4 regions of the Pseudoalteromonas sp. T1lg10 genome follow, and region 1 is predicted to be linked to each of the others. Evidence: predicted binding sites of a transcription regulator. Region 1 holds the regulator's gene; each other region holds the start of a gene.
The links. Region 1 encodes ArgR, which controls arginine synthesis, uptake and breakdown. Its sites were predicted from a motif close to ANTGAATANNTATTCANT; they were not measured.
Positions count from the first base shown of each region.

Region 2: a site for ArgR is predicted at 3,808-3,825, ahead of C2M17_RS06740 (aspartate aminotransferase family protein). Genes of this name have one in related genera too.
Region 3: a site for ArgR is predicted at 1,588-1,605, ahead of C2M17_RS14545 (aspartate aminotransferase family protein). Genes of this name have one in related genera too.
Region 4: a site for ArgR is predicted at 5,914-5,931, ahead of gltB (glutamate synthase large subunit). Genes of this name have one in related genera too.

Region 1 is NZ_PQBV01000018.1:239,985-248,165, forward strand. It holds gene C2M17_RS07385 (Fe(3+) ABC transporter substrate-binding protein) at 767-1,783, shown strand; gene C2M17_RS07390 (ABC transporter permease) at 1,797-3,428, shown strand; gene C2M17_RS07395 (ABC transporter ATP-binding protein) at 3,428-4,468, shown strand; gene C2M17_RS07400 (Dyp-type peroxidase) at 4,529-5,425, shown strand; gene argR (transcriptional regulator ArgR) at 5,464-5,931, opposite strand; gene mdh (malate dehydrogenase) at 6,425-7,360, shown strand; gene pdhR (pyruvate dehydrogenase complex transcriptional repressor PdhR) at 7,643-8,181, shown strand, end outside.
Region 2 is NZ_PQBV01000018.1:109,753-117,933, forward strand. It holds gene C2M17_RS06715 (hypothetical protein) at 1-105, opposite strand, end outside; gene rpe (ribulose-phosphate 3-epimerase) at 363-1,037, shown strand; gene C2M17_RS06725 (HAD-IA family hydrolase) at 1,034-1,696, shown strand; gene trpS (tryptophan--tRNA ligase) at 1,713-2,717, shown strand; gene C2M17_RS06735 (anthranilate synthase component II) at 2,787-3,368, shown strand; gene C2M17_RS06740 (aspartate aminotransferase family protein) at 4,052-5,251, shown strand; gene astA (arginine N-succinyltransferase) at 5,368-6,387, shown strand; gene astD (succinylglutamate-semialdehyde dehydrogenase) at 6,400-7,869, shown strand; gene C2M17_RS06755 (OsmC family protein) at 8,121-8,181, shown strand, end outside.
Region 3 is NZ_PQBV01000051.1:285,280-293,460, forward strand. It holds gene C2M17_RS14530 (hypothetical protein) at 1-168, shown strand, start outside; gene C2M17_RS14535 (mechanosensitive ion channel family protein) at 222-1,094, shown strand; gene C2M17_RS14540 (Lrp/AsnC family transcriptional regulator) at 1,091-1,519, opposite strand; gene C2M17_RS14545 (aspartate aminotransferase family protein) at 1,680-2,888, shown strand; gene astA (arginine N-succinyltransferase) at 2,913-3,947, shown strand; gene astD (succinylglutamate-semialdehyde dehydrogenase) at 3,957-5,417, shown strand; gene C2M17_RS14560 (DUF1338 domain-containing protein) at 5,457-6,260, shown strand; gene C2M17_RS14565 (sigma-54 dependent transcriptional regulator) at 6,562-7,932, shown strand; gene C2M17_RS14570 (DsbA family protein) at 7,966-8,181, shown strand, end outside.
Region 4 is NZ_PQBV01000037.1:219,558-227,738, forward strand. It holds gene C2M17_RS09735 (FAD-dependent oxidoreductase) at 1-1,334, opposite strand, end outside; gene gltB (glutamate synthase large subunit) at 1,343-5,800, opposite strand; gene C2M17_RS09745 (substrate-binding periplasmic protein) at 6,144-6,974, opposite strand; gene C2M17_RS09750 (Grx4 family monothiol glutaredoxin) at 7,226-7,567, opposite strand; gene C2M17_RS09755 (Fe-Mn family superoxide dismutase) at 7,905-8,181, shown strand, end outside.

The DNA of each region.
Region 1 (8,181 bases):
TACAGTGTGAGCATCAGTTAAACACCAGGGATAAATTTTATTGCAGATAAAAAAGACGCGACCATATAGGTCGCGCTGACGGAATTTTCCAGCATCCTGCCGGCATTGAAGCAAGTTCAATTCCCTGTAATCACTGGGTGATTAAGCTGCAACATGGCTGCTGCAGTGTCGTCCCTGTCCCCTTTTTCCTGTGACAACCTGTCGTACGGTTTAGTGCATCGCATGTAGTTAGCATTTTGAATAACTAAGCCGCTTTGGTTCTCTCCCCCACATCCTGTGTTGCCCGCTCCCTGCTGGCGTTCCTTAGGCGAACCAATGCCCGTATCCTCTCGCACATCCTGTGCCTGAGCATCCTGCTCTTTTTCCTTGTCCTAGATTACAGTCCTTCGTGTTCTGCATCCTGCAGCTGTCCTTCCTGGCAGTCCCTGCTAAGTTTTCCTAACTTTGCCGCTTGTACGCCCTCACAAGCAATGAAGATAGTATAAGGGAATGTTTCTTCCCTGGTCAGCCAGGTAAACTCATAATAAAAGCTGTAAAACCCGCGTAATAAACTATGTTTTCCTTAATAAATAATGAGTTACGAAATATTTTGTTTAAATTGTTAGCACTGATTGCGGCAATCGCCATGTGACTTGTAAGATATATCTCACAAGGTGGGGGGCCAACTGGGAAATTATTGGGGTTACCAGCGGTTTAGCACTGTACTTTTTCGTCTTAAACAGTATGATGCTTTTGAGAATTATTTTTATTTAACTAGGAGCTCTTGGTGAAGAAAGCACTTGGATTTGCATTGGCATCGGTTGTTTCAGTTTTGTCTGCAGCGCCAGCATTAGCCTCAGAAACCGTTAATATTTACTCATTTCGCCAGCCCTTCTTAATTGAACCGATTTTAGAGAAATTCACCGAGCAAACCGGTATCGAAACCAAGGTGGTGTTTGCCAAAAAAGGTCTAATCGAGCGTTTAAAGCGTGAAGGCAAGCATACGCAGGCTGATTTGGTGCTAACCTCAAACTTCAGTGCGCTAATGCAGCTTGAAGACATGGCACTGACGCAAACCATCAGCAGCGAGCAGATCGATGCCAATATTCCCGCCGGCTTTCGTGACCCTGAAGGGCAGTGGGTGGCTCTGACCAAGCGCGTGCGTAATGTTTATTCGTCAAAAGACAGAGTCGGCAAGCTTGATAGCCTGAGTTACGAAGACCTGGCCACGGATGCGTATGCCAACAAGGTTTGTATGCGCCCGGGCAAGCACCCTTATAACCTGGGTTTGGTGGCATCCATGATAGCTCACCATGGTGAAGCCGAGACGAAAAAGTGGCTCGAAGGCCTAAAAGCCAACCTGGCGCGTAAGCCGCAAGGAAATGACCGCGCTCAAGTGAGAGCGGTGAAAGAAGGCCTGTGTGATGTGGCCATAGGTAACAGCTATTACTTCGGCAAAATGATGCAGGATGAGCAGCAAAAGGCCTGGGCGGATGCCGTGTATATCAACTTCCCTAACCAGCAAGACCGTGGCGCTCATGTGAACGTCTCTGGTGTGGTACTGACCAAGCACTCGAAAAACAAGGAAAATGCCTTGAAACTGATCGAGTTTATGACCGACAATACGGCGCAAAATATGTATGCCTCCGTCAATATGGAATATCCGGTGAAGCCGGGTGTGCCCTTGTCTGAGCTGGTTGCGTCCTGGGGTGAGTTTAAAGAAGATACGCTGCCGCTGGGGGAAATTAGCAAGCACCGTAGCGCCGCGTTACGACTCCTTGACGAGGTTAAATTCGACCTTTAACTGATTAGTTTCAATGCAGTTTAAATTTTCGCTGTCCTGGTGGCAGCTGATTGCGTGGACGACAGGCTTAGGCCTGTCGTTGCCGTTAGGCTTCCTGATTTTTGAATCCTTGCAAAGTGATCCTCTGGTGTTTGCGCATTTGTGGGAAACCGTGCTGTGGGATTATATCGGCAACACCATCTTGTTGATCCTTGGCGTGGCCTTGTTGAGCTGCGTGATAGCGCTGCCGCTGGGATGGTTGGTGGCCTATTGTGATTTCCCCGGTAAAAAGCTTTTTTCCTGGGCCTTGATGTTGCCTCTGGCCATGCCCTCCTACCTGATTGCCTACGTGTATACAGATTTGTTCGACTATGCGGGGCCGGTGCAAATTGCGCTGCGCGATGCCTTTGGTTGGCAATCTCCCGACGACTATTGGTTTTTCGATATCCGTACCTTAGGCGGTGCCATAGTTATGCTGGCTCTGGTGTTATATCCCTATTTGTTTTTAATTTTTAAAACGGCGCTTAAGGAGCAGTCACATAAGCTGGTGCAGGCCGCGGAGATCATGGGAAATACGCCGGTGCAAAGCTTTTTTAAGATCAGTCTGCCTTTGAGCCAGGGCGCCATTGCCGCGGCGGTAGCGCTGATCAGCATGGAAGCCATGGCCGACTTTGCCACCGTAAGTTATTTTGCCGTCAGCACCTTAACAACCGCCGTTTATGATACTTGGTTTGGTTACTACTCCTTGACCGCGGCGGCGAAAATTTCCGGCATCATGCTGCTAATTCTGTTTGTGGCGATTTTTATCGAGCGCTATTCCCGTCGTAATCAGGCTGTGTTTGAGCGACAAACCCAGCTCAGTGATGAGTCTCTCTATCCGCTCACCGGTGGCAAGGCATTTGCCGCCAGCGCTTTTGCCAGCCTAGTATTATTGGTCGCCTTTGTGGTGCCGGTCTGGGTGCTCGGGGGTTATGCCATCGATTACTTCGAGCAGGCCTGGAACAGCGAGTTTTTCCTTTATGCCTGGCAAAGCCTGAAGATTTCCGCTCTGGTGAGCGTCCTGGCTATTACCCTGAGTATCTTGGTGGTTTACTTTCAGCGCTTAACGCCTTCGCCTGCCAGCCTTTGGCCTGGGCGTCTTGCCAGCACAGGCTATGCCTTACCGGGTACGGTACTGGCCATCGCAGTGTTGTTGCCGCTGACGACTCTGGAAGAGAGCATCAATCTGTGGCTTGAGCCCTACGATAAGGCTCCTGGGCTGTTCTTAAGCGGCACCCTGTTTGCAATTGTGTTTGCCTATGTGGTGCGCTTTTACGCCATTGCCCACGGCAGCATAGAATCGAGTTTTAGCCGTATTAGCCCGAGTTTGGATATGGCCAGCCAGTCCATGGGGCGCAATGCGAGGCAAACCCTGACCAGTGTACATATTCCTATTCTGAAGCGGGGCATTTTAACCGCAGGATTATTGGTCTTTATCGAATGTATGAAAGAGCTACCAGCGGCCTTGCTGCTGCGGCCTTTTAACTTCGAAACCCTGGCCACCCATGTGTTCCAATATGTCAGCGACGAACAGCTTGAGCTGGCCTCGGTGGCGGCCTTGTTTATCGTCCTTGTGGGTCTTATTCCGCTTTATTTTATTAACCGCTCTATGGAGCAAAAACACTGATGACGGCACAGCTTCATTTAGACAATATCAGCTTTAACTATGGCGAGCGTGCCGTGGTGGATAACCTGAGCCTGCATTTGGGCGATAACGAAATTCTTTGCCTGTTAGGAGCCAGTGGCTGCGGCAAAACCACCACTCTTAAGGCCATCGCCGGTTTGCTGCGCCCGCATCAAGGGGTTATCCGTCTCGGCGAGACCATTTTATGCGACGATAATCGCTTTGTGGCGCCTCAGCATCGTAATATGGGCATGATGTTTCAGGACTATGCCCTATTTCCACACTTAAATGTGGCCCAGAATATCGCCTTTGGTTTAAAGGCCATGACCCGGGCCAACAAGGTGCAGCGGGTTAAGGAAATGCTGGCGCTGGTCCATCTCGAAGACTGTGCCAACCGCTACCCGCATCAGTTATCCGGTGGCCAGCAGCAGCGAGTCGCCATCGCCCGAGCCTTAGCCTATAAGCCTAGCCTCTTGTTGTTGGATGAGCCTTTTTCCAATATTGACCATCAGGTGCGCTTTCAGCTGATCGCCGATATTCGTCGCATTATTAAAGACCAGCAGGTGTCGGCGATTTTCGTGACTCACTCCAAGGAAGAGGCCTTTGCCTTTGCCGATACCCTAGCTGTGATGCACCAAGGGCAAATTGCTCAACAGGGCACACCGCAGCAGCTTTTTCATCACCCGCGCTCGAAAGTGGTGGCCGAGTTTCTTGGCTCAGGTTTATATCTGGATGCGCAAAAACAGGATGACTATCACTTTGAAACCCAGTTTGGCGTGGTTCAATCGCACCAAGCGGTGGCGGGCAATGAGCTTACCGGGCAGTTATACGTGCGCCCGCACGACTTGCAACTGATACGCGATGACAAGGGGCCTGTAACCGTTGTGTCTAAGCGTTTTGTCGGCACCGAGTATGTGTATCGGGTGCAGGTGTTAGGGCAAGAGATTGAAATACCAGTAAAACAACCTGAACAAGAGTTTTTGCCGGGACAAAGGCTATCTATTACAATTAGTTCACATGCGGTGAATTTTTTCACCGCCTAAAACAGCCCCAGCCCGCAGCGCAGGCGGGCACAATCCAAGAATAAAAACATAGGAAATTAGATGGCCAAAGCGCAATCCGGCGTGTGCGCGCAAGCTAACTTACATGGCTTGCATCTGTTTTTTAATGTCCTTGATGGTCAGGATGAAGCACTCAAGGGCAAACTTGCTCAGCTCCTCGATGTGCAGACGGAGTTTGACGAGCGCTTCTCTGAGGCCATGGTGGCCAGCTTTGTTGCCATCGGCGCTCAGTATTGGCCGCTATTACACCCCCAACGTACACCATCAACACTCACGAGTTTTCCTCGTATCAGTCATAGCGATCATAGCGTCGGTGTGCAGCCATTCGATTTATTTGTGCAAATACGCTCGGACCGTGAAGACGTAAATCACCTTTTTGGTCAGCGGGTTTTACAATTATTGGCAGGGAAGGTGGAGCTGGTCGAGGAAATCAGCTGTTTCCGCTTTCTCGATGGTCGCGATTTTAACGGCTTTGTTTATGCTCCGGATACCCCTTTCGGGCGCCAGAAAATGCTTACCGCTTTAGTCAGTGACGAAGAGTATTTTGCGCATGGCAGCTATATCCATGTGCAGCGCTTTACCCATAACCTCACGTCCTGGCAGGCACTAAGTCAGGAAGATCAGGAGCTGGTAATGGGACGCACGCGTCTTGACAGTGAGCTGTTGATGCCGCTTAACGCCAACAGTCATGCGGTGTGCACCGAGTTAAAAGATGAAAAGGGCCAGCCGTTGTTATTACATCAGGGTATGCCCTTTGCGAGTATGAATAAACAAGGTCTGCTGTCGGTGACCTGCGCCGCCAGTGGTAATGCCTTTGCGCAAATGCTTAATAGCCAGCTGGGTAATTATCTGCATTATGATGCCTGGCTCGACTTTACCCAGGCGGATATGGGCGCGGCTTTCTTTGCACCCTCGGTGGAATTACTGAAAAGTTTATAAGTAATTGAACAAAGAAAAAGAGGCGAGCGCCTCTTTTTTTATACGTTATCGAATAGTTTGCGTACCCGATCTAAGGTGACATCGATTTCAGACACCTTGGCGGGAGCAATAAAGATGGTATCGTCACCGGCTATGGTGCCCAGTACGCCATCGGCCTTGCCCAAGGAGTCGAGCAGGCGGGCAATCAATTGCGCCGCACCCGGGCTGGTGTTGATGATGATCATCATTTCATTGTGAACTATATCGATCACCAATTGGCGCAGTGGGGACTTAGCGGTTGGTACGGCGAGTTCGGCCGGCAAACAGTACACCATTTCCTGTTTGGCATTACGGGTTCGCACCGCGCCGAATTTACTAAGCATGCGCGAAACCTTGCTTTGACTGATGTTGTCAAAACCTTGTTCTTTAAGGGCGTCGACAATCTCACCTTGTGAACCAAAGTTTTCTTCTTTAAGAATTGCCTTAAAGGCTTTTACCAAAGCTTCCTGTTTTTCTTGCGCTTGCATAATGTCATTCTTCTTTGCAAATTGTTGTCAATATTCTACCTAAGAAGTCAGTGTATTTCATCTTAGTAGGGTCTGTTGACCTTTGCTGTTTGTTTCTTCAGCAGTTTCTAGTGTATTTATACAAGGCGGCACATGTGTGGTGTAGTTATTCTACATGAACATGTAACAACACAGTAGAAATGCGCTACAAGCGCTGCCCTACGGGTTCATCTAAACGCATCCTGCTCTGTGTTACTCGCTATGTACATAGAATGACTATGCACCATAACGAGCGTCGTGACCAGAATGCGTTTAGATTGAACATAAAGTAAACCTCAAAGATAAACAGACCCTAGAATCTTTACAGTTAAGTTTACGACTATGGTCGAGATTATCCTCAAAATAACGCGGATTAATTTGTCTTTATCGCCTATTTTCATTATCTTTAGGCCATCTTTAGGTCTGATGACCCTAATCTCACATAACCTAGTCTCGTTATTTACGGAGAATTAAAATGAAAGTTGCCGTTTTAGGTGCTGCCGGTGGTATCGGTCAAGCGCTATCTTTACTACTAAAAAATAGCCTTCCTGCTGGTTCTGAACTGTCTCTATACGACGTAGCGCCTGTTGTTCCTGGTGTTGCCGTAGACCTATCACACATCCCAACTGCAGTAGCAGTAAAAGGTTTCGGTAAAGACGACCTTGATGCAGCACTAAGCGGTTGTGACGTTGTTTTGATCCCAGCGGGTATGCCACGTAAGCCGGGCATGGATCGTGCTGACTTATTCAACGTAAACGCGAGCATCATCCAGACTCTTGCTGAAGGCATAGTTAAAAACTGTCCTAAAGCCATGGTGGGTGTTATCACTAACCCGGTAAACGGCACTGTGCCAATCGTTGCTGAAGTATTCAAAAAAGCGGGTACTTATGACCCAGCTCGCGTATTCGGTGTAACAACGCTTGATGTTATCCGTGCCGAGACTTTCGTAGCTGAGCTTAAAGGTCTAGACGTAAGCCAGGTTAAAGTTCCTGTGATCGGTGGTCACTCGGGCACTACGATTCTTCCTCTTCTTTCACAAGTGGAAGGCGCTACTTTCTCTGACGAGGAAATCGCAGCACTGACTACACGCATTCAAAACGCGGGTACTGAAGTTGTTGAAGCTAAAGCCGGTGGCGGTAGCGCAACACTTTCAATGGGTGCAGCGGCAGCACGTTTCTGCCTATCACTAGTGAAAGGCCTACAGGGTGAAGACGTGATCGAATACGCTTACGTTGAAGGTAATGGTGAAGACGCACAATTCTTCGCACAGCCAGTACGTCTTGGTAAGAACGGTGTTGAAGAGCTTCTTTCTTACGGCGAGCTAAGCGCGTTTGAGCAAAAAGCAAAAGACGACATGCTTGCAACTCTGAACAAAGACATCCAAGAAGGTGTCGACTTCATGAATAAATAAGCTAACGCCTTTGGGCAGTTAGTCGCATCCCTTGAGTATTACTCGCGGATGCATAAGCCTCTACAGATTGCTGTAGGGGCTTTTTTTATGCCTTTTTACATACAATTAACTGGTTTGACCATTTGTTACCGAGCGAAAATTACTTTCACTTTTGTCCATATCTTACATACTGAAGTGAATAAAAATGGCGGTGTATAGCGGCAATTTTGACAGCCTGAGGGGAATCTGATACCTTATCCGCACTTTTTGGTATGACCAATTTACCCGAAGCTAAAGATAACCATGTCATTAAAAGTCAAAGCAGCGAAACTTTCGGATGTGATCCTAGCGCAACTTGAGAACATGATTCTCGAGGGCTCGTTAGCACCGGGTGAAAAATTACCGCCGGAGCGTGAGCTTGCCAAACAGTTTGAAGTCTCTCGTCCGTCGCTGCGCGAAGCAATTCAAAAACTCGAAGCCAAAGGCTTAGTCACTCGTCGTCAAGGCGGTGGCACCTTTGTGAAAAACCAGTTGGAGGAAGGGTTAAGCGATCCGCTTTTCGAGCTGATCAGCAAGCACCCGGAATCACAATTTGATTTACTTGAGTTTCGTCATGCCCTTGAAGGAATTGCGGCGTACTATGCAGCCTTGCGTGGTACCCAAACTGATTTTGACAAGGTTAAAGAAAGCTTTGAAAAAATCGCTCAGGTAAGCGATGACCTGGCGGCGAAGGCCAAAGCCATCAATGCCTTTCATTTTTGCATCGCCGAAGCGTCACACAATGTAGTTTTGCTGCATTTGGTGCGCGGTATGCAGGCCTTGCTGGAGCAAAATGTCCTGCA
Region 2 (8,181 bases), 130 kb from region 1:
TTCAGAGTTAAGAGATGAGCCAGATTGGATAGCAAAAGTGCCAACAATCATAGCAGTAGTTGCAACGCCTGCTAACAACGCATGTTTTTTCAGCACTAACAACATATCCCTCTCCGATCCTTAACTAGTCACTAGAGCTTACGCAAAGTTGTTTAAAAAAACAACTGAACTTTTAAAAATAATTAAACTTTTTACTTTAAAAACAAGGGTGTAATGTTTAATTTATGTTAACGGTTGGGCTTTAACGTTTTGTTTCTAAATAATTCGTCGGGATCGATGAAAAACCTCGCAAAAATAAACATACGCTAACAACTATGCGTATTTTTCGTTAAAGTATAGGCCCCGTTCAAAGGAGCAGTATTATGAAAGACTACCTGATCGCGCCCTCGATCCTTTCCGCCGACTTTGCCCGTCTTGGTGAAGACGTAGAGCGAGTTATTTCCGCCGGCGCCGATGTGGTGCATTTTGATGTGATGGATAATCACTATGTGCCGAACCTGACGTTTGGTCCCATGGTGTGTAAGGCGCTTAGAGATTATGGCATCACGGCACCTATTGATGTGCACCTGATGGTGAAGCCGGTCGACAGCCTGATCCCTGAATTTGCCAAGGCTGGTGCCAGCATTATTACCTTCCACCCCGAGGCCAGCGAGCATGTGGATCGTACCCTGGCTCTGATCAAGGAGCATGGTTGTCAGGCAGGTCTGGTATTTAACCCGGCGACACCGCTGCATATTATTGAGCATGTTATTGATAAGCTGGATGTTATCTTATTAATGTCAGTTAACCCTGGGTTTGGCGGTCAGAGCTTTATTCCTCATACCTTGGAAAAGCTTAAGCAGGTACGTGCCATCATAGATGCCAGTGGTCGTGATATTCGACTTGAGGTCGACGGTGGTGTAAAGGTGGATAATATTGCCGAAGTGGCGGCCGCCGGTGCCGATATGTTTGTAGCCGGTTCGGCTATTTTTAGCCAACCCGACTATCAGGTAGTCATCGAGCAGATGCGCAGCGAACTCGCCAAGGTTGCTCAGTGAAATACCAGGCGCTGATATTTGATCTTGATGGCACCCTGGTCGACAGCGTGCCGGATATGTACATAGCGGTGAACCTGATGCTTACCGATCTGGCTCGACCGGTAATCTCTCACGCCATGGTCAGCCAGTTTGTCGGTAATGGCATAGAGCAGCTAGTGGTGCGTGCGCTCAGTGGTGATATGGAGCCCAATCCGTTGCTAACGGAGCAGGAGATTAGCCGTGCCAACGAGCTGTTCTGCCACCATTATCTTGCGGTGTTGGGCCAGTATTCGCAGCTTTACCCCCATGTTGAAACTGTATTGGCGGCCTTTGCGGCTACGCCCAAGGCTTTGGTCACCAACAAGGCCCGATGTTTTACCGAGGCTTTATTGCAACAGCTGGGTATTGCCAGTCATTTTCAGGTGATTGTGTGTGGCGATGATGGTAAGAAAAAACCTTCGCCCGAGCCCTTGTTAAAGGCTTGCCAGCAGCTTGGTGTCGAACCGGCTCAAGCCTTGATGATCGGCGACTCGAAATCGGATCTGCTGGCGGCACAAGCAGCGGCCATGGATGCCCTGGCTTTGAGCGGCGGTTATCACCAGGGTGAAGACCTGCGCCAGTACAATCCAGAGTACCTCTGTGACCAATTCTTAGATATAATCACCGCCATTAATCGATAAGCAATAAAGGAACATCATGAGTAAACCAGTAGTGTTAAGCGGCATTCAGCCAACAGGTGGTATGACAATCGGCAATTATGTTGGCGCCATTAACCAGTGGCTTAGCTTGCAAGAGCATCATGAAAGTTACTTTATGCTGGTTGACCTGCATGCCATCACCATCCGCCAAGAGCCGGAAGTATTACGCTCGCGTGTGCTTGATGGTGTGGCCCTTTATGCGGCTTGTGGTATCGACCCGGAAAAAGCAGCGTTATTCGTGCAATCTCAGGTGCCTGAGCATGCGCAGCTGGCCTGGGTGTTGAACTGCTACGCGCAAATGGGCGAACTTAACCGCATGACACAGTTCAAGGATAAGTCGGCCAAGCACGCCAACAATGTCAATGTTGGTCTATTTGCCTATCCTGTGTTACAGGCGGCCGATATCCTCCTGTATCAGGCGGATCAGGTGCCGGTAGGTGAAGACCAAAAGCAACACCTGGAGCTGACCCGGGATATCGCCACGCGCTTTAACAACCTTTATGGTGAAGTATTTAAGCTGCCAGAGCCTTATATTCCTGAGTTTGGTGCCCGTGTAATGAGCTTGCAGGATCCATTGAAGAAGATGTCCAAGTCGGATGAAAATCCAAATGGTTACATCATGCTTCTGGACGAGCCGAAGAAGATCGAGAAAAAGCTGAAAAAAGCGGTGACCGACTCTGACGAGCAGGCACGTATTTACTTTGATCGTCAGGAAAAGCCGGGCGTATCAAACTTGTTGACCTTACTGTCGGTAGCAACCAAGCGTTCTATCGATGATCTAGTGCCTGAGTACGAAGACAAGATGTATGGTCACCTGAAGAAGGACACCGCCGATGCCGTGGTAGCCATGATTGAGCCTATTCAACAGCGCTTTAAAGAGATCCGTGCGGATCAGGCGTTGCTGGATCAGATCATGCGCAGCGGCGCCGAGAAAGCCAGAGCGAAGGCAGCGCCGACATTAAAAGCAGTGTACGACGCACTTGGCTTTATTCCGCGTCCTTAAGCGTTAGGGCAGAAATAGACTAATCCAAAGCCAAGCGTGTAAATGCTTGGCTTTTTAGTGGAAGATTCCATGTTATTAATGATCGACAACTACGACTCATTTACCTTTAACTTGGTGCAGTATTTCCAGCGTCTTGACCAGGAAGTCTTGGTTAAGCGCAACGATGAATTGACCCTGGCCGATATTCAAGCGCTTAAACCCGAGCATATAGTGCTGTCGCCCGGACCATGCAGTCCCAATGAGGCGGGTATTTCCCTTGATCTGGTGCGCCGTTTTCAGGGCAGTATTCCTATTCTTGGTGTTTGCCTGGGACATCAAACCATAGCCCAGGCCTTAGGCGCTCAAGTGGTGCGTGCCAGAGAGGTTATGCATGGTAAAACTTCTGTGATACGTACTACACAGCAGGGCGTTTTTGCCGGATTAGACGAGCGCATTGAGGTGTGTCGTTATCATTCCTTGGTGGTGGCCCCGGAAACCTTACCAGCCGAGCTGAAAATTACCGCTTGGACCGAGAATGAGCAGGGGGAGATGGATGAAATCATGGGCTTATTGCATACCGATAAGGCCTTAGAAGGGATTCAGTTTCACCCGGAAGCCATTCTTACCCAGCACGGGTTGGACATGCTAAAGCACTTTATCGAGCGAAATTAACGCACAGAATATAGCAACTCAGCAGGCGCACTTGCTTCAAGTCTAAAGGCGTAGATTATTAGCGCTAATGTGAGTACTAACTTACATCTCTTTATTAAAGAAGACATTGAAGCTTAAGCCTGTGCTTTATTACTTCGCTTAGGTAAGCCGTCATAGTTCAGCGGCGTGGCCAAGATTTTGGTGCAGGCCAATGGCTCTTGCCAGAACCATTGGTTGTAGCAGATGAACGGCGGTTATGCTGTGGCTATCTTGATGTGCAAAATCCTCAACTTACCCCTTGATATGGTATCGATTTAGGTACTTTCACCCAGCAAACTGATGCAAAATAAGCCGTTGCTGAAAATATTTTGTAAATTTTTTACGTATATTCATTCAAATACTGTTCAGTATGTGCTTTGACGGCGGCAACTCATGCCATATGGCTTCTTTATTAATGGCGCTAAAATAGTTATTCACTCAAGGTGAAAATCTACCCTCAATGCCTGTGTTTACGGGGTCTGCATGAAAGCTTTGCATGAGACTTTACGGGTTTTTTCTGAAATAATGATGTTATTCATGTAGTGCTTTGTCCGTCGCCTTAATGGCGGATTTCATAGCCTTGTTAAGAGTGTTGCACTAGCTTTAAGGTCCCCAGACCTGTACTTGGTACCCACTTTTAACGCCAGACTCAATGAGGAAAGAAAATGACAGTTAATCGCGCTTTATTTGATGAAGTAATGGTTCCTAACTACAACCCATCGGATGTGATCCCGGTACGCGGCGAAGGTGCTCGTGTATGGGACCAGCAAGGCCGTGAGTTTATCGACTTTGCCGGTGGTATTGCGGTTAACTGTTTGGGTCATTGTCATCCAGCGCTAGTTACGGCATTAAAAGAGCAGGGCGAGAAACTTTGGCACCTGTCGAATATCTGGACCAATGAGCCGGCACTGCGCCTGGCGAAGAAAATGACCGACGCGACCTTTGCCGAGCAGGTTTATTTTGCCAACTCGGGTGCGGAAGCTAACGAAGCGGCACTAAAGCTTGCTCGTCGCTGGGCCCTAGATAACTTCGGTGCACAAAAATCAAAAATCATTGCCTTTAACCAAGGCTTCCACGGTCGTACCTTCTTTACCGTAACCGTGGGTGGCCAGGCTGCTTATTCAGACGGTTTCGGTCCTAAGCCGGGTGATATTGTGCATTGTGATTACAACGACCTGGAAGCATTCAAGTCATTGATCGATGACAACACGTGTGCGGTTATGATGGAGCCACTGCAAGGTGAAGGCGGCATCATTGCTCCTGAAGCTGATTTCGTTAAGGGCGTACGTGAGCTGTGCGATAAGCACAATGCACTGCTTATTTTCGATGAAGTACAAACAGGTGTTGGCCGTACCGGTGAGCTTTATGCTTATCAGGGTCTGGGTGTAACTCCAGATATCATGAGCTCGGCTAAAGCCTTGGGCGGCGGTTTCCCTATCGGTGCCATGCTGACCACTAAAGAGATTGCCAAGCACCTTAAGCCGGGTACGCACGGTTCAACCTACGGCGGTAACCCGCTTGCGTGTGCGGTAGCCGAAGCGGCTTTCGACACTATCAATGACCCTGCGGTATTGGCAGGCGTAAAAGAAAAAGAAGCGCTATTTAAGCAACTTCTAAATGATATCAATGCTAAGTACGATGTTTTCAGTGATGTGCGTGGTAAAGGCTTGCTTATCGGTGCAGTAGTGAACGATAAGTTCAAGGGTCGTGCCCGTGAATTCCTGGTTGCCAGCATGGAACAAGGTTTGATGTCGCTTGTGGCCGGTGCCGATGTGGTACGTTTTACACCGTCATTGGTGATCAGCGAAGAAGAGATTCGTGAAGGCATGGCACGCTTTGAAAAAGCGGTTGCCAGCCTAGTTTAAGCACTTCACCGCGGCGTTCTGTCTAACTACTAGAACGCCGGTCAATTTGAAGTTTGGCGCTGCATGGCGCGGCGCCAGGCTTGTTATGGTTTAACCTTTAGGGAGTAAGCGGATCTATGATGGTTCTTCGCCCAATCCGACAACAAGATTATCAAGAGCTGCTCGTTATCGCCGAGGAGTCGGGGCATGGTTTTACCTCGCTGCCACTGAATGAAGAGTTGTTGCAGAATAAGATCACCCGTTCTATTGAATCCTTCGCCAAGCCGACAGCAAAAGCCGGTGATGAAGGCTACTTGTTTGTTCTTGAAGATAGCGAAACCGGTGAAATCGCCGGTACCTGTGGCATTGAAGCTGCGGTGGGTTTAGATGATGCATTTTATCACTACCACCTTTCCAAAGTGATCCACTCGTCTCGCACCTTAGGTGTGTACAAGGCGGTTGATATTCTAACCCTGTGTAACGATTACACCGGCGCCACCGAACTTTGTACGCTGTTCCTGAAGGAAAAATATCGGCAAAAATTTAATGGCAAGTTACTGTCTAAATCGCGTTTCTTGTTTATTAACCAGCACCGTGAGCGTTTTGCTGACACAGTGATCGCCGAAATGCGTGGTGTATCCGACGAGCAGGGCAGCAGTCCGTTTTGGCAGTGGCTTGAAGAGCACTTTTTCAGCATGGACTTCCCCACCGCGGATTACCTGACTGGCATAGGCCAGAAGGTGTTTATCGCCGAATTGATGCCGAAATACCCGATTTACGTCAACTTGTTGAGCAAAGAAGCGCAGCAGGTTGTGGGTCAGGTGCATACCAATACGCGTCCCGCCATTGAATTGCTCAAAAGCGAAGGCTTCACCTTTAACGGCTATGTCGATATTTTCGATGCCGGTCCTACGGTGGAAGCCAAGGTCGACAATATCCGCACTGTTATCAACAGTGGCCTGCGCACCGTAGTGATAGGTGAGAGTCAGGGCGACAACGCAGTGATGGTGGCCAATCAGAATATTGAAGATTACCGTGCCCTGGTGGTTGAGGTAGATCTAGATGGTGGCGATGACGCCGAAATTATTTTAACGCAAAGCACCGCCGATGCGCTCAAAGTACAGAGCGGCGACCAGGTGTGCGTGGCAGCATTATAAGGAGTCATATTTATGTCTCATCCAGCACAATTTATTAATGGTCAATGGCTTGCAGGCCAAGGCCATGCAGTTAGCTCGGTAAACCCGGCTAACAACGAACAGCTTTGGCAGGCCAACAGTGCCACCGCCGAGCAAGTAAATGACGCCGTTGTAGCGGCGCGTACTGCTTTTATCCCTTGGTCGGATAAAACCTTTGCCGAGCGTCTGGCTGTAGTTCAGGCCTTCGCCGAGCAGCTTAAGGCGAACAGCGAAGAAATGGCGGTAATTATCGCCCAGGAAACCGGTAAACCTTTATGGGAAACACGCACTGAAGCCGCCGCCATGGTGGGCAAGGTAGCGATTTCTGAAAAAGCGTATCAAGAGCGTACCGGCACGGTAGAAAATGCCATGCCAGTAGGTAAAGCGGTTATTCGTCACCGCGCCCACGGTGTAGTAGCTGTGTTTGGCCCTTATAACTTCCCAGGCCACCTGCCTAACGGTCATATAGTGCCAGCGCTTTTAGCGGGTAATACCGTGGTGTTTAAGCCTTCTGAGCTGACTCCGGCAGTAGCCGAGTTTACTTTGAAACTATGGCAACAAGCGGGTCTGCCTAATGGTGTGCTTAACCTGGTTCAGGGTGAAGTTGAAACCGGTAAGGCTTTGGCCTCACACCCGGGTATCGACGGTCTATTCTTTACCGGTTCATCACGCACGGGTCATATCCTGCATGAGCAGTTTGCCGGTCAGCCGGGTAAAATTCTGGCTTTGGAAATGGGTGGTAACAACCCGCTTATCGTTAAAGATGTTAGCGATATCAAGGCGGCGGTACACGATATTATCCAGTCGGCCTTTATTTCCAGCGGCCAGCGTTGTACTTGTGCGCGTAAGCTGTTCTTGCCTGAAGGCGAGTTGGGTGATGCTATTTTGGCGCAACTGCTAACGGCCACTAAAAACATCAAGGTTGGCGACTATGATGCCGCTGAGCAGCCGTTTATGGGTTCTATGATCTCCGAAGCAGCAGCCAAGGGCATGGTTGCGGCGCAGCAACAGCTTGTTGAGCTAGGTGCTCAGCCGTTGCTGGAGCTTACTCATACCGCAGGCACAGGTTTTGTTACTCCGGGTATTATTGAATGTACCTCGGTACAAAACTTCCCGGATGATGAGCACTTTGGCCCACTGCTTAAGGTATTCCGTTACAGCGACTTTGATCGTGCTATCGAGCAAGCCAATGAAACCGCTTATGGTCTGTCTGCCGGCCTACTGGGTGACAACGAAGCGGACTATGAATACTTCCTGCGTCGTATTCGTGCCGGTATCGTCAACTGGAACCGTCCTATCACAGGTGCATCAAGTGCAGCGCCATTTGGTGGTATTGGTGCCTCGGGTAACCACAGAGCCAGTGCCTACTATGCCGCGGACTATTGCGCATACCCGGTAGCCTCGGTAGAGCTGGAGCAGTTGACTCTGCCGGACACGCTTAGCCCAGGCTTAAGCCTGGACTGATCAGCTCTTGTGGATAAAAAAGCAGCTTAGGCTGCTTTTTGTCTTTAGGTGACTCGGGAGCTGCGCGTTTTTATCGATGAAGTTGCCAGTTTGGTAAAAAAAACTATTCGATAACGCCATGGCATCAGTGGCTCAATAACCGCTCGTCCCGCGCATGAGCGCAATTATCGCAGCGGGGATAAATGCAGGTTTGCATCATCGGCGTGCTGCTTTACAATCGCTGAGATTTTAATTTAAACAACGAGGTTTACATGCAAGCAAACGTAAAGTGGGTTGAGGGCGACACCTTCATCGGTACTTCACATTCTGGCC
Region 3 (8,181 bases), on a different contig from region 1:
GGCGAGGTAGAAAAAGTAAACCTCGGCATAGTCACACAAAAAGAAGCAGTCACCTTTTACGACAACAACACGGTTGTAATAGCCGACGAAGAGTTTAAGGGCATAGGCCGTAATATCTATATATTTAAGCTCGATGAGCAAAAACTTGAACCCATGGATATAGACTAATAAATCGGCTTGGCTCTTATTGGCCTATAATACAAAAATAAAAGGATACGACTTTGTTAAATAGCCCTTTTTTCGAAAAGCTCACACAGGCGCTAGAGACCGTAGTCTTTAGTTACGGCGGCTCAGAATTCACTCTGGCCAAGCTGATCCAAATTCCACTGATTATTTTAGTGGTGTGGGTTTTGGTACGCTATATCGGCAAGCTGCTACAGAGAAAAATCAGCAATAAGCGTATCGGCCCGGATGCCGCACTGCTGTTTAAACGTATCTACCTGGTGCTGTGCGTTGTTATCATCGTTTTCACCACCTTGGAAGTGCTCAACATTCCGCTTACCGCTTTCGCCTTTGTCTCAGGTGCGGTGGCCATTGGCGTCGGTTTTGGCGCCCAGAATATCATTAACAACTTTATCAGCGGCTGGATTTTGATTTGGGAGCGCCCCATACGCATCGGCGACTTTCTAGAGGTGGGTGATGCCAAGGGCGTGGTGGAAACCATCAATACCCGCTCTACCCGTATTCGTCGCAGCGACGGCGTGCACATGCTGGTGCCCAATAGCCAACTGCTTGAAAATACAGTGACCAACTGGACGCTGATCGACACCATGGCCAGAACCCATGTACGAGTCGGTGTAGCCTATGGCAGCGATGTGGTTCTGGTCGCCAAGTTGCTCAATGAAATACTAAGTGAAACCGAGGCGGTGCTGCAAACCCCAAAACCCACGGTAATTTTTGCAGACTTTGGTGACAGCGCTTTGATATTCGATGCGGTGTTCTGGGTTAACGCCGAGGCCGAGGCCAGTGTACGCAAGGTAAAAAGCGATATTCGTTTTGCTATTTGCGCCAGTTTTGCGGCCCATAATGTAGTGATCTCTTTCCCACAAAGGGATCTGCATATCGACGGTGAGCTAACCCTCAAACGCCATTAGCGCTTAAACTTGGTCTCCAAAATCACCGAGGAGGTGGTGCGCTCTACACCATCAAGATTGCCGATATCATCAAGCAGGTGACTCAGTTTTTCTAAACTTTGCGCCTGCACCAGGGCGATAAGATCGTATTCCCCACTGATGGCATAGAGTTCGGTAATGGCATCAATATGCTTAAGTTCGATATTGGTTTTGGTGGTGAGCTTTTGTTTGACCTTGATAGACACATGGGCGGACACCATGGACGATAAATAGGCATCACCATATTCGACACTGTAGCCCTTAATTACCCCGCTTTCCTCAAGTTTTTGCATCCGGCTTTGCACCGTAGAGCGCGACAAATCTAAGGCGCGGGCGAGATCTGAGATGCTGGCACGGGCGTTGGTTCTAAGCATGGCCAGGAGCTTCTCATCTTGTTTATTTATCATTATGGTTGCCGATTTCGTCATTTTGATAGAGATTATACGCAAATTTATCAATATGACACTGCAAATTTAATGCTTAAGTAGTCAATATAAGGGCCATAATAATCGACTATAATTAGCGGCCATCCATTTTCGAGCCGCTCTCTCATTTTAAAGGTGTGTCATGCAAGTAAACCGCGAACTATTTAATGAAGTAATGGTACCTAACTACAACCCGTCTGAGGTTATCCCGGTTAAGGGCGAAGGCTCTCGCGTATGGGATCAGCAAGGTAACGAGTTTATCGACTTTGCCGGTGGTATCGCCGTTAACTGTTTAGGCCACTGTCATCCAGCTTTAGTTAGCGCCTTAAAAGAGCAAGGCGAGAAAATCTGGCACCTGGCTAACGTGATGACCAATGAGCCTGCGCTGCGCCTGGCTAAAAAGCTAACCGATGCCACCTTTGCCGAAAAAGTGTATTACGCCAACTCAGGTGCCGAAGCGAACGAAGCGGCGCTAAAACTGGCTCGTCGTTGGGCACTGGATAAATTCGGCGCACAAAAATCTAAGATCATCGCCTTTAATAAAGGCTTCCACGGTCGTACTTTCTTCACCGTAACCGTAGGTGGCCAAGCCGCTTACTCTGACGGCTTCGGTCCTAAGCCAGGCGATATCGTGCACTGTGATTACAACGACCTGGAAACATTCAAATCACTTATCGATGACAACACCTGTGCGGTGATGATGGAACCACTACAGGGTGAAGGCGGCATCATTGCCTCTGAAGCAGATTTCGTTAAAGGCGTGCGTGAACTGTGCGATAAGCACAATGCCCTGCTTATTTTCGATGAAGTACAAACCGGTGTTGGCCGCTTAGGTCACCTATACGCTTACCAAGGTCTAGGTGTAACGCCTGATATCCTAAGCACGGCAAAAGCCTTGGGCGGTGGTTTCCCTATCGGCGCCATGCTGACCACTACCGATATCGCCGAGCACCTAAAGCCAGGCACACACGGCTCTACCTACGGCGGTAACCCGCTGGCCTGTGCCGTTGCTGAAGCCGCATTCGACACAGTAAACACCCCAGAAGTGCTCGAAGGCGTTAAGGTACGTGAGCAACTATTCCGTGACGGCTTGGCTGCCATCAACGACAAATACAAGGTCTTCAGTGAAGTACGTGGTCAGGGCCTATTGCTAGGTGCAGTACTGAACGAAGATTACAAGGGACGCGCCCGTGATTTCCTTAATGCCTCTATGGACAACGGCCTAATGAGCCTGGTCGCTGGCATGGATGTGGTACGCTTTACTCCTTCTCTTGTTATTCCAGAAGCGGATATCAAAGAAGGTCTGGCGCGCTTTGAAAAAGCGGTTGCTCAGGTTGTTGCTGCTAAATAACAGTAGCTGGCGACGACTAATCTTATGCTAGTTTTACGACCTATATGCGGTGATGACTTCGCCGCTTTAAAACAAATTGCCACCGAGTCAGGGCACGGCTTTACCTCCCTGCCAGTGGATGATGAGCAGTTACAGGCTAAAATCGCCCGTGCCGAGGCCAGTTTCAACAAGCAGGTCAATGGCCCTGGGGATGAAGGCTATTTGTTCGTGTTAGAAGATACCTACAGCGGCCAGATAGTTGGCACCACGGGCATTGAAGCTGCGGTGGGCATGTCTGTGCCCTTATACCACTATCGGCTGTCAACCTCAGTGCATCACAGCCCCAGCCTAGGTGTTTACAACTCGGTTGAAACCCTGTCCATGTGTAACGATTACACCGGCTGCTCGGAAATTTGTACGCTGTTTTTGCGCGAAGATCACCGCAAAGGCTTAACCGGGCGTTTTCTATCGCGAATTCGCTTCTTATTTATGGCCGAGCACAGTGACCGCTTTAGCGACACCATAATCGCCGAGATGCGCGGGGTGAGCGACGAGCAAGGACATTCGCCGTTTTGGCAATGGCTACAGCAGCACTTTTTCTCCATTGAGTTTCCTCAGGCGGATCACCTGGTGGGCTTAGGGGATAAAACCTTTATCAGTGAGCTGATGCCGAAATATCCGATTTATGTCAGCCTGTTAAGCCCAGAAGCACAAGCCGTGATCGGTGCAGTGCATGAAAACACAGCCCCTGCCCTGCGCTTATTGCAGCGCGAAGGATTTGAGCACCGCGGCTATGTTGATCTGTTCGATGCGGGTCCAACGGTAGAAGCCAAGCTAGGCAACATAGCCACGGTGCGCCAATCCAAGGTGTGTCCGGTATTGATCAAAGAAGATTTGCGACCGCAAGGCATCACCTGGGCGATATGTAATGACAAAGTCAGCGAGTTCAGGGCTATATTTAGCGATGCCGTACAGTATTGCGATATCAAACATCAACTTTATTTAAATGCGCAAACCGCACAAGCGCTTGGGGTGTCCCAAGGTGATTCAGTGCGCTTTTTCGCGCTCTCTAGTCGTTAAGGAATGACTATGCAAGTGCAATTAATTAATAACCAATGGGTTGCGGGTCAAGGCCCGGCGTTTTCATCCATCAACCCAAGTAAAAATACCGAGATCTGGCAAGGCCAAGGCGCCAGTGCCGAGCAGGTAGACGCAGCGGTAAAAAGCGCCCGTGCGGCGCAATTCGACTGGGCACAAACCGAGCTTGGTGAGCGTATCGCGCTACTAGAGCGTTTTGTCGATCAGCTTAAAGCAAACAGCGAAGAGTTAGCGACCACCATAGCCGAAGAAACCGGCAAGCCACTGTGGGAAACACGCACCGAAGTGGGTGCTATGGCAGGCAAGATTGCTATCTCAATCAAGGCTTATAACGAGCGTACCGGTACGGTTGAAAACCCCATGCCTGGCGCTCAAGCCTTTATCCGCCACAAGCCTCATGGTGTGGTTGCGGTATTCGGCCCTTATAACTTCCCAGGCCACCTGCCAAACGGTCATATTGTACCGGCTATTCTTGCGGGCAATACCGTGGTGTTCAAGCCTTCAGAACTGACTCCTAAGGTTGCACAGCACACGCTTGAATTGTGGCTCAAGGCCGGCCTTCCTGCAGGTGTGATTAACCTGGTTCAAGGTGAGATAGAAACGGGTAAGGCCCTGGCCTCACATCAGGATATCGACGGCCTCTTCTTTACCGGCAGCTCGCAAACCGGTCACTTACTGCATCAGCAGTTTGGCGGTCATCCGGGCAAAATTCTGGCACTGGAGATGGGCGGCAATAACCCGCTGATCATTAAAGGGGTGAGCGACATTGGCGCCACGGTACACGATATTGTGCAGTCTGCCTTTATTACTTCTGGCCAGCGTTGTACCTGTGCTCGTCGTCTGTTTATCGAGCAAGGCGACCAAGGCGATGCCATTCTTGAGCGCTTGGTAGCAGTGACTAAAAACATCCAAATTGGCGACAGCTTTGCCGAAGAGCAACCATTTATGGGTGCCATGATCAGCAAAAAAGCGGCGGCGGGCATGCGCTCGGCCTACGAGCAGCTAGTAGCCCAAGGTGCAACATCACTACTAGAGATGAAACATCTAGATGAGAACACCGGCTTTGTCAGCCCAGGTATTGTCGATGTCTCTAACATCACCCTGGCCGATGAAGAACACTTTGGCCCACTGTTAAAAGTGTATCGCTACAGTGATTTCGATGCGGCCATTGATGAGGCCAACAACACCTCATTCGGTCTATCTGCGGGTCTGCTTGGCGACTCGCAAACCGACTATGACTATTTCTTAAAGCGCATTCGCGCCGGTATTGTTAACTGGAACCGTCCAATCACTGGGGCCTCAAGTGCCGCCCCGTTTGGTGGTATCGGTGCCAGTGGCAACCATCGTGCGAGTGCCTACTATGCAGCAGATTACTGTGCTTATCCTGTGGCTTCTGTGGAAGCGCCGAAAAGCACTCTACCAGAAAAATTAGCGCCGGGCTTAATGCTTTAATAGAGAATAATTCACGCGCACATGCGTTAAGGAAAAAACATGCATAACGATGTAAATACATTATTTGAAAAGCTGTGGGACAACTACTTAGAAGTAACGCCTTCAGCGGTAAAGGTTCACGAGCTATTAGGTTCAACGCAGCAAGATGATGTGATCAACGATCATATTGCCCTGCGTACCTTCAACCTGCCTAAAGTAGGCCTGGAAAAACTAGCCGCCCATTTTTTAGCCGTGGGTTACAAGGAGTGTGGTGAGTATCACTTCGAAGCGAAAAAGCTGTACGCTAAGCACTTCGAACATGAAGACCCAACTCAACCTAAGGTGTTTATCTCTGAGCTATTAGTTGAACAGTGCTCTGAAGAGCTGCAAAAAGTCGTTCATGAGATGGTTGAGCAAATCGATGAAGCCGCCGTGACCGCCGATAACTTCTTGTACTCGGGCACTCATTGGCAGGTAAGCCATGAAACATACAAGGCGCTGCTTGCCGAAAGTGAGTATGCGGCCTGGATGGCGGCCTGGGGCTATCGTGCCAACCACTTCACCGTCAGCATTAACCACCTGGCTCAGTTCGACACCATTGAACAGGTGAACCAGAAACTAAAAGATGCAGGCTTTGCGCTTAACACCTCAGGTGGCGAGATCAAAGGCTCTCCGGAAGTGCTACTTGAGCAATCATCCACCCTTGCCGATGATGCCAAGGTGCAGTTCAGTGATGGTGAGTTCGCGGTGCCAAGCTGCTTCTACGAGTTTGCTTTGCGCTATTTGCAGCCAAACGGTGAAATCTACACGGGTTTTGTTGCCGCTTCTGCGGACAAAATCTTTGAGAGCACCAACGCTCGTTAATTCAGACGGTAATATGCAGACTTCAGAAAGCCCCATTAGGGGCTTTTTTTATGATCTACATCAATATTTGTTACACCGTATTACAGCTTCTTGTGTCAAGGTGCTCACCTCATCCTGGGCATAAATCCTCTGTAAGTCAGTATAAACAAAGCCTAAGGAGAAAGTATTAACTTTAATACCCATTATAGAAACTTAAAAATGCGCTAACGCCCATCAAAGCTGGCTTGCGAATAGTCCCAGCTCTTCTAGACTTTAAGCTAATCACCTCACAAATGCATGGTCTCATAGCTAAGGGTTTAGTGTGAGTAAGCGCAATACAACAACGATCCACATGGAGCGTGATGTATTGGTATTAAATTTTACCGATGAAACATGCTTAAATAACTCACGGACGAACTTACCCAACTGGCATTTTATCCATGCCAACAGCTTGGATTGTGCCTATAAAATCCTCGAGCAGCATAACTGTTACGTTGCTATAGCCTTGGTCGGACATAGCCAACAGCAAGCGGTGCTCAAAGCCGTAAAACAGCTGTCGGCCAGCCAGGACTCACTGTTATGGTTAGCGCTGTTTCGCGACGGCGACAATCTGCTAGACAATATCAGTTATTGCTTTACCGACTACTTTCTTGATTATCATCACCTCCCTGTAGACTGGGCACGGCTGGATCACACCTTGGGTCATATTTATGGCATGGCGCAACTTAAATTGCGCTCAAAACTAGGTACGGCAGCGAGCAAAGCCAACAGCATCTGCTTTGGCGAATCCAAAGAAATGCAGCGACTAAAAGAGACCCTGGATAAGGTTGCCTGTACCGATGAAACCATATTAATCGGCGGTGAAACCGGCACAGGTAAGGGCTTGTGCGCCCAATATATACATTCCTTGTCGCCACGCCGCAATGGCCCCTTTATCACGGTAAACTGTGGTGCACTGCCGCCCACCCTGATCCACTCTGAGCTTTTTGGCCATGAAAAAGGCGCGTTCACCGGTGCCAATAAGCAATATATAGGACGTATAGAGCGGGCCCATAAAGGCACCTTATTTCTCGATGAAATAGGCGATTTATCATTGGAATTACAGATAAATTTACTGCATTTTCTTGAGGAAAATTATATTGAGCGCATAGGTGGCAATCAAACGACCGAGGTAGATTGTCGCATTATTTTTGCCACCCATGTAAATTTAGAAAATGCCATCGAAGAAGGCCTTTTTAGAGAAGATTTATACTATCGAATTAACATTATTCAGTTGGAGATCCCAAGTCTTAGAAAACACATTAGTGATCTTCCCCTTCTTGCCAACGACTGCCTCACAAAACTGACGCCCCCGAATCATCAATTCAGCTTTAGTGATCAGGCATTACAGGCAATGGAAGCCTACTCTTGGCCTGGCAATATCAGGGAGCTTAAAAACCGTATCCAACGTGCCATTATCATGAGCGAAAACGATATTATCACCGAGCAAGACCTGGGTATAAGGCTGCCAAAAAAATCTGACTCAAAGTCAGAGGTAATAGATTTAGTAAAACATAGATCAGAGATAGATACAGAGTTAATACTTACGGCCATTAGAAATAATGGCTACAACATCTCAGCAGCGGCAAGAGAGCTGAATATTTCGCGAACGACTTTTTATCGCTTAATTAAGAAGTGCAAAATAAAGCTGTAACTAAACCTAAGTTGCAATCCAGAGGACCACACAATGTCAACATTTATACCCAAGTATATAGTTTTAATAATTGCCTTATTCTTACTCAATGGCTGTGATGCTGAGGCACAAGACACCAAAGAGAGTAAGCTTGAACAGGAACTAAGTGCACTAAAACAAGAAGTGAGTGAGTTAAAAAAACAACTGGCGACCATAGGCACTCAGGTCAAAGAAATTCACAATATCGCCACGGCCTCACAACAGCCGAAA
Region 4 (8,181 bases), on a different contig from region 1:
ACCACATCACCCCCGGCAAAAATTTTCGGGTTAGTGGTTTGGTGCGTAAAGGCGCCTTGCTCTGGGGCATTAATGCCACCCCAGTGATTTATTTCCACACCAAAGGGCTCCAGCCATTCCATCTTATGGGGCTTAAAGCCAAAGGCCATCAGCACAGCATCGGCGGCCACAACATGCTCTGAGTCGGGAACTTCTTCGGCGCGACAACGGCCATTTTCATCGGGCTCGCCCAATTGGGTATGCACCATGCGAACGCCGCTCACCCGACCTTGCTCGTCCACCACTATGCCCTTAGGCTGAACATTAAACATAAACTCGACGCCTTCTTCCTTGGCATTTTTAACCTCGCGTTTAGAACCGGGCATATTCTCTTCGTCACGGCGATAGGCACAGATCACCTGCTGCGCCTGTTGACGCACCGAGGTACGTACACAGTCCATGGCGGTATCACCACCACCGAGTACCACTACCCGCTTACCCTGCATATCAAGATAGGGAGCCTCGCCCTCTTCATAGCCCATCACCCGGTTGGTATTGCCAATTAAAAATGGCAGGGCGTCGTGCACGCCTTCGGCATCCTCGTTTTCAAGGTTGGCACGCATACTTTGATAGGTACCGACGCCGAGGAAGACCGCATCATACTGATCGATGATCTGTTGCAGCTCGATATCCTTGCCCACCTCTGTGTTCAGACGAAACTCGACACCCATCTCGGTAAAGATTTCCCGACGTCGTTGCATCACTTCTTTTTCCAACTTAAACGAAGGAATACCAAAGGTCAGCAGACCGCCAATTTCCGGGTGACGGTCAAACACCACGGGTTTAACTCCATTGCGCACCAGCACATCGGCACAGCCGAGTCCCGCCGGCCCAGCACCGATAATGGCGACCTTTTTATCACTCCATACCACGTGCTTCATATCCGGTTTCCAACCCATGGCAAAGGCGGTATCGGTAATGTATTTTTCGATATTGCCTATGGTGACTGCACCGAATTCCTCATTCAGAGTACAGGCGCCTTCACAAAGCCTGTCCTGCGGGCACACGCGCCCACACACCTCGGGCAGACTGTTGGTGCGGTGAGAAAGCTCCGCCGCTTCGAGAATACGCCCGGTGCGAATAAGCTTTAACCACTGCGGGATATAATTGTGCACCGGACATTGCCATTCACAATAGGGGTTGCCACAGTCAAGACAACGATCCGCCTGAGAGTCGACCTGGTTTTGTGAAAACGGCTCATAGATCTCAACAAACTGCTGCTTGCGCGTAGAAATCGGCTTTTTGCGCGGATCGACACGCTGTACATCGATAAACTGATAAACATTCTGGCTCATACTTCCTCCTATTGCGCCTGCACTCGTAGTTCGGCGCTACTGCGGGCGCGGTGTCCCAACAGGCTATGAACATCACTGGAAATCGGCTTCACCAACTTAAACATGGGCAAGTAAAGATCGAAGCTGGCGAGGATGGCCTCGGCGCGCTGCGAGCCAGTCAGCTCAAGGTGCTCGGCAATCAAACCACGCAGATGCTCCTGATGAGTCGGCAACTGCTCCAGGCTCACTATCTCCACCAGCTCAGGGTTCATGCGCTTGGTAAAGTCATGTGCTTCATCAAGCACATAGGCAAAACCTCCGGTCATGCCAGCACCAAAGTTAATACCTACCTTACCAAGCACACAGACCACTCCGCCGGTCATATATTCACAACCGTTGTCGCCAAGACCTTCAATCACCGCGGTAACTCCGGAGTTACGAACGCCAAAGCGTTCACCAGCGCAGCCCGCGGCATATAATTTGCCGCCAGTGGCACCGTATAAACAGGTATTACCTACAATTGCCGCCTGGTGTGACTGGAAGCAAGAACCCAAAGGCGGACGCACCACCAAACGGCCGCCAGCCATGCCCTTGCCCACATAGTCATTGGCATCACCGACAAGAGTCATTTCCAGACCACCGGCATTAAACACCCCAAACGACTGACCAGCGGTGCCATGCAATTCAATACGCACCGGCTCTGCAGCCATGCCCTGGTTACCATGCTGGGCGGCGATATAACCGGAAAGCATGGCCCCTACCGAGCGGTCGGTGTTACAGATACGCGTCACCAGATTGGCTCCGCTGCGATTATCTATGGCCTGCTTCGTCTTCGCCAACAGCTCTTCATTAAGGGCGCCGCGATAGTGTGAGGTATTAGGCATAGAACAATATAAGGACTGACCGCTTATATTTTTTGGTTGTGCCAGCAAGTGCGATAAATCCAGCTTTTGCTGCTTCGCCGTTTTGCCTTCGAGCGCCTCAAGCAAGTCGGTGCGCCCGATCAAATCAACCAATCGGGTTACGCCCAATGAGGCCATCAATTCGCGCGCTTCCTGAGCGATAAACTTAAAGTAGTTCATCGCCATTTCCGGCAGACCGTGATAGTGCTTGGCACGCAGGGTTTCATCCTGAGTCGCCACACCTGTGGCACAGTTATTCAAATGACAAATTCTGAGGTATTTGCAGCCCAGCGCCACCATGGGGCCAGTACCAAAACCAAAGCTTTCGGCGCCCAAGATAGCCGCTTTAATAATGTCGAGACCGGTTTTTAAGCCACCATCGGTTTGCAAGCGAATACGATGTCGCAAGCCATTTTCAACCAAAGCCTGCTGGGTTTCCGCCAGACCGAGCTCCCATGGGCTGCCGGCGTATTTGACTGAGGTCAGCGGGCTTGCACCTGTGCCGCCATCGTAACCAGCTATAGTGATCAGGTCCGCGTAGGCCTTGGCCACCCCAGTGGCTATAGTGCCAACACCGGGCTCAGACACCAGCTTAACCGAGATCATGGCCTCGGGATTCACCTGTTTAAGATCAAAAATCAGCTGGGCCAGGTCTTCAATGGAGTAAATATCATGGTGCGGTGGCGGTGAAATCAAGGTCACACCGGGCACTGAGTAACGTAACTTGGCGATATAGGGGGTGACCTTTTCCCCTGGTAATTGTCCACCCTCGCCCGGTTTGGCGCCTTGCGCTACCTTGATCTGAATAACATCGGCACTGCGCAAGTAATGCGGCGTAACGCCAAAGCGCCCCGAAGCCACCTGCTTGATGCGGGAGTTTTTCTCTGTGCCATATCGCAACTTATCTTCGCCGCCCTCACCCGAGTTGGAGCAACCGCCGAGGCGGTTCATGGCAATCGCCAGAGCCTCATGCGCTTCCGGTGACAGGGCACCTATACTCATGGCCGCCGAGTCGAAACGCTTATACAGCTCCTCGGGTGCTTCTACCTCATCGATGGCAATGGCCTTAGTGCCGCCCTTAAGCGCCAACATATCGCGAATGTTGGTGATCGGCCGGTTATTAACCAAGTCTGCATAACGCAGATAATCCTGATAATCGCCGGATCGAACTGCTTTTTGCAGCGACTGGATCACATCCGGGTTATAGGCATGGTATTCACCGCCATGAACAAACTTTAATAAACCACCGTGAGTCAAAAGCTTACGCGCGCTAAAGGCAAGCTGTCGCAACTTCAACTGATCCTGCTCGAAATCCTCAAAGCCGGCACCACTAATGCGGTTGGCAACGCCGTTAAAGCACAGATCCACCACCTGCTCGGACAGGCCAACGGCTTCGAACAACATGGAACAGCGATAGGAAGCCACTGTACTAATACCCATCTTAGACATGATTTTAAGCAGGCCCTTGTTGATGGCGTTACGATACGAAAGCGTCACCTCGCGATAGCTCTTGTTAATGACCTTGGCATCGCTCATCGCCACCAAGGATTCATAGGCCAAATAAGGGTAAATAGCGGTGGCACCAAAGCCAAGTAAGACCGCAAATTGATGCGGGTCGCGGGCGCTGCCGGTTTCGATAATGATATTGGTATCACAGCGTAGGCTGTTGTTGACCAAGCGCTGGTGCACAGCTCCCACGGCCATGGCGGCCGGAATAGGCAGGCTGTCCTGACTGATATGTCTGTCGCTAAGCAGCAACATCACCACACCGGATTCGGCCTTGCGCTGCGCTTCATCACAAATGCGCACTAGTGCCTGCTCCAGGGTTTCATCGGCGGTGTAGTTTAAATCGATTGAACTATGGCTGTAGTGCTCATCATTGGCGCTGCGCAGCTGTACCATGTCGGAATACATAAGTATGGGAGTGTCAAACTGCAAGCGCTTGGCATGGCCCGTGGTCTCGTTAAAGACATTTTGTTCGCGGCCAATGCAGGTCGCCAAAGACATAACATGATTTTCCCGCAGTGGATCTATAGGCGGGTTAGTCACCTGAGCAAATTTCTGGCGGAAATAGTCGAACAGAGATCTATGCCCCTCGGAAAGCACGGCAAACGGGGTATCATCACCCATGGAGCCGGTCGCTTCCTGGCCATTTTCACCCATCACTCGGATCACCTGATCCAACTCTTCATTGGTATAGGCGAACATCTTTTGATAGATAAGCAGGGTCTCTTCGTCGAATGAACGGTTACCCGCCTCTTTATCGCTCAGTAACTCAAAAGGCGTCAGGCGCCTAACGTTTTGCTCAAGCCATTGCTTGTAAGGATGCCGGGCTTTTAGATCCTGATCGATTTCATCGGAATGCCACACCTTGCCATGCAAAGTATCTATGACCATCAGCTCACCTGGGCCTACCCTGCCTTTTTCCACCACCTCATCGGCGGCATAATCCCAGATCCCTACTTCTGAGGCCAGGGTAATAAAGCCGTCCTGGGTCAACACATAGCGTGCCGGACGCAGACCGTTTCTATCCAGATTACAAGCGGCGAAGCGACCATCCGACATCACTATGCCGGCTGGGCCGTCCCAGGGCTCCATATGCATGGAGTTAAAATCGTAGAAGGCGCGTAAATCCTCATCCATGGCGCGGTTTTTCTGCCATGCTGGCGGCACTAACATACGCATGGCTCGGAACAAGTCCATGCCGCCGGCCAAAAACAACTCGAGCATATTATCCAGGCTCGATGAATCCGAACCGCTTTCATTCACAAAGGGCGCCGCGGTCTGTAAGTCCGGCAACAGCGGCGAGGCAAATTTGTAGGCGCGAGCTCTGGCCCATTGGCGGTTGCCCGTGATGGTGTTTATCTCGCCATTGTGCGCCAAATATCTAAACGGCTGGGCCAAAGGCCAGCGCGGTTGGGTATTGGTAGAGAAGCGTTGGTGGAACACGCAGATCGCCGTGGTCATGCGCATATCGGCCAAGTCGAGATAAAAATTAGGCAAGTCTTCGGGCATCATCAAGCCCTTGTAGACGGTCACCAAACCAGACAAGCTGGCGATATAAAAATCCTTATCCTGCTGCAACTGCTTTTCGATTCGGCGCCGGGCGATATACAAGCGGCGCTCTAAATCCTTGGGTCGCCAGCCCTCAGGGGCACTGACAAATACCTGCACAAACTGCGGCAATTGCGCCAAGGCAATATCACCCAGATAACTGGTATCCACCGGCACCTCGCGCCAGCCCACCAAGGTCAGGGTTTCCTGCTCTAATTCTTTTGCCACCAGCGCCTTGGCCGCCTGGGCCTGGACGGGATCCTGACTTAAAAAAAGCATGCCGACAGCATAGTTTTTACCCAGCAACCAATCATTTTCTTTGGCAATAGCACGAAAGAAGCTATCGGGCTTTTGCATCAATAAACCACAGCCATCGCCGGTTTTACCATCGGCAGAAATACCGCCACGATGCTCCATACGCGCCAATCCGGTAATGGCGGTGCGAATAAGTTTATGGCTAACCTGACCGTTGACCTGGGCTATTAAGCCAAAGCCGCAATTATCTTTTTCTAAACTTGAGTCATATAACATGTTGGACCCCTCTCCCCATTGCTACTGCGTGCTAGCTTGGCAATTATTGACCCTTGCTGTGGTGCTAGCGGACCGTCAACGCTAACCCTTTGCATCTGGGGTGTCAACGAAATAACGAATACATATTCACAATCTTGAATATTTTTCATTATTTGTGATCACCATAAAAAGTAAACACCTTGTACTATTTATCCGCTTTATATTCGTTATTTTTAACATGACACCAGTGTCAAAATGAAAAAACGCTAAATTACGTTAAGGTAAACCTGCACTTTACGTTAACGTAAACGAGATCTCATAGTGAATAATTATTCAAAAACAGCGGTAGGTATTCACTGGTTTTTTAATTGTATGCAGGGCAGGCTTGTTTGAGTCGGGACATCAGTTGCGTACGCAACGCCTGTTTCTGCATCTGCGCGATCTCACTATTAGTCTCCAACATTAACCTTTGCCACTGAGGCCGCGCCGTTGACAGCGCAAAATACAAGGGCTGCTCGGTGATAGCCGGTTGCAATACTCGGTAGCTATCGCTGGCGACATTCTGACGCTGAGCCAGGGTGTTTATCACTAGGGGATCGGCCACAATCAGGTTGACTCGCCCCGAAAGTAATAATTGCAGGTTCTGGCTGTCGTCTATGGCTTGCTGCACAATCACGCGACCACCGTCGAGCACTTTGTCCACCTCGGGCGCATTTTGGTAGCCACGTACCACGCCCACAGCATAATCGGACAAGGATTGAGGAGCCGGAGCCTGGGTGAGCTCGCTGTTGGCGGCGCTAATATAATGCACGGGAGTGTGGGCGTAAGGTGAGGACAAGGCTAAATGCTGTAAACGAGTATTGCCTAGCACCACATCGGACGGTGCCGAAGCTTCTATTTCATATTCGGGAGCGAGTATATCCACATGACCCAGCTCCGCCATACGCACAGCACGGGCCCAGGGTAAAAAGCGAAATTCGGGATTGTAGCCGGCCTGTATTATCACCGCCGCCATATACTGAAGCAGCCAGCCACCTTGGCATTCTTGCCGGCCTATGTAGGGAGGCCAATCAAGAGTAGCTACCACCGCCTTGCGCTCTCGGCCGCCATCAAAACTCAGAGTCGCACCCTGCCACATACCTGTGTAACTGTAGTTCTGATTATCAAGTCGGTATTCCAGGGTTACTTGTGTCACCTTGTCTGCTGCTACGACCCACTTAAACGGCCAGCTTGTCGCAAGGAGTAACACGAGTATTCCCTGAATTCGCACTGAGAACATCACCCACTTCCATAGTCACCCATTAATGCCTAGATGAAAGTGTAATAGATGCTGGCGAGATGGAAAGAAAAGAAAAAGAAAAGCCGGCGACTGCCGGCTTAAGTATTATTTTTATCGTTTATCAACGACATAGCCCTTGGTTGCGCCCAAGAGCATAGCCTGTTTGCTTACTCGGCGCTGTCCGCTTCTTTATATTTAGCAGCAGTTTCTTGAATAAGTGGCTGTAATTCACCGCGTTGGAACATTTCGATAATAATGTCACAGCCGCCGATCAACTCGCCTTCAACCCAAAGCTGTGGGAAGGTTGGCCAGTTGGCATATTTAGGCAATTCAGCGCGAATATCCGGGTTTTGTAGAATATCCACGTAAGCAAATTGCTCACCACAAGACATCAACGCTTGTGAAGCCTGCGAAGAAAAGCCGCAGCTTGGTAATTTAGGCGAACCCTTCATATAAAGCAGAATCGGGTTTTCGGCAATTTGCTGTTTAATCTTATCAATGGTTTCCATTAACAACCTCTATTTCAATTTTCGATGCTGGTTTGTATTGAAAACCACCACCGCGACCACAATGTTTAGGGTATGTTAAAGCAAACGGCCAACGCTGGATAGTTTCCCAGGGTAAACGCATGAGCTATTTTTCTCGCAAAGTTAACGAAAAATAGTGCCATGCTTGCTAACATTGGTAAAAGCGAGAATAGCTTACACTTCTTAAAGCGTTGCTGTTTGTTTAAACTTGAGTAAAATACTCGGGAATTATAGTACCACTATAAAGGCTTTCAGTACACCGAGCGCAACGTGCACCCGGTTAAAGCCCATTTTCAAATAAAGACAGATGGAGAAAAACATGGCATTTGAACTACCGTCACTACCTTATGAAATCAACGCTCTTGAGCCGCACATTTCTCAAGAAACTCTTGAGTACCACCACGGTAAGCACCACAACACTTACGTAGTAAAGTTAAACGGCTTAATCGAAGGTACTGATTTCGAAGGTAAATCACTAGAAGAGATCGTATGTTCATCAGAAGGCGGTGTTTTCAACAATGCTGCACAAATCTGGAACCACACTTTCTACTGGCACAGCCTATCTCCAAATGGCGGTGGTGTAGCAACTGGCGCAG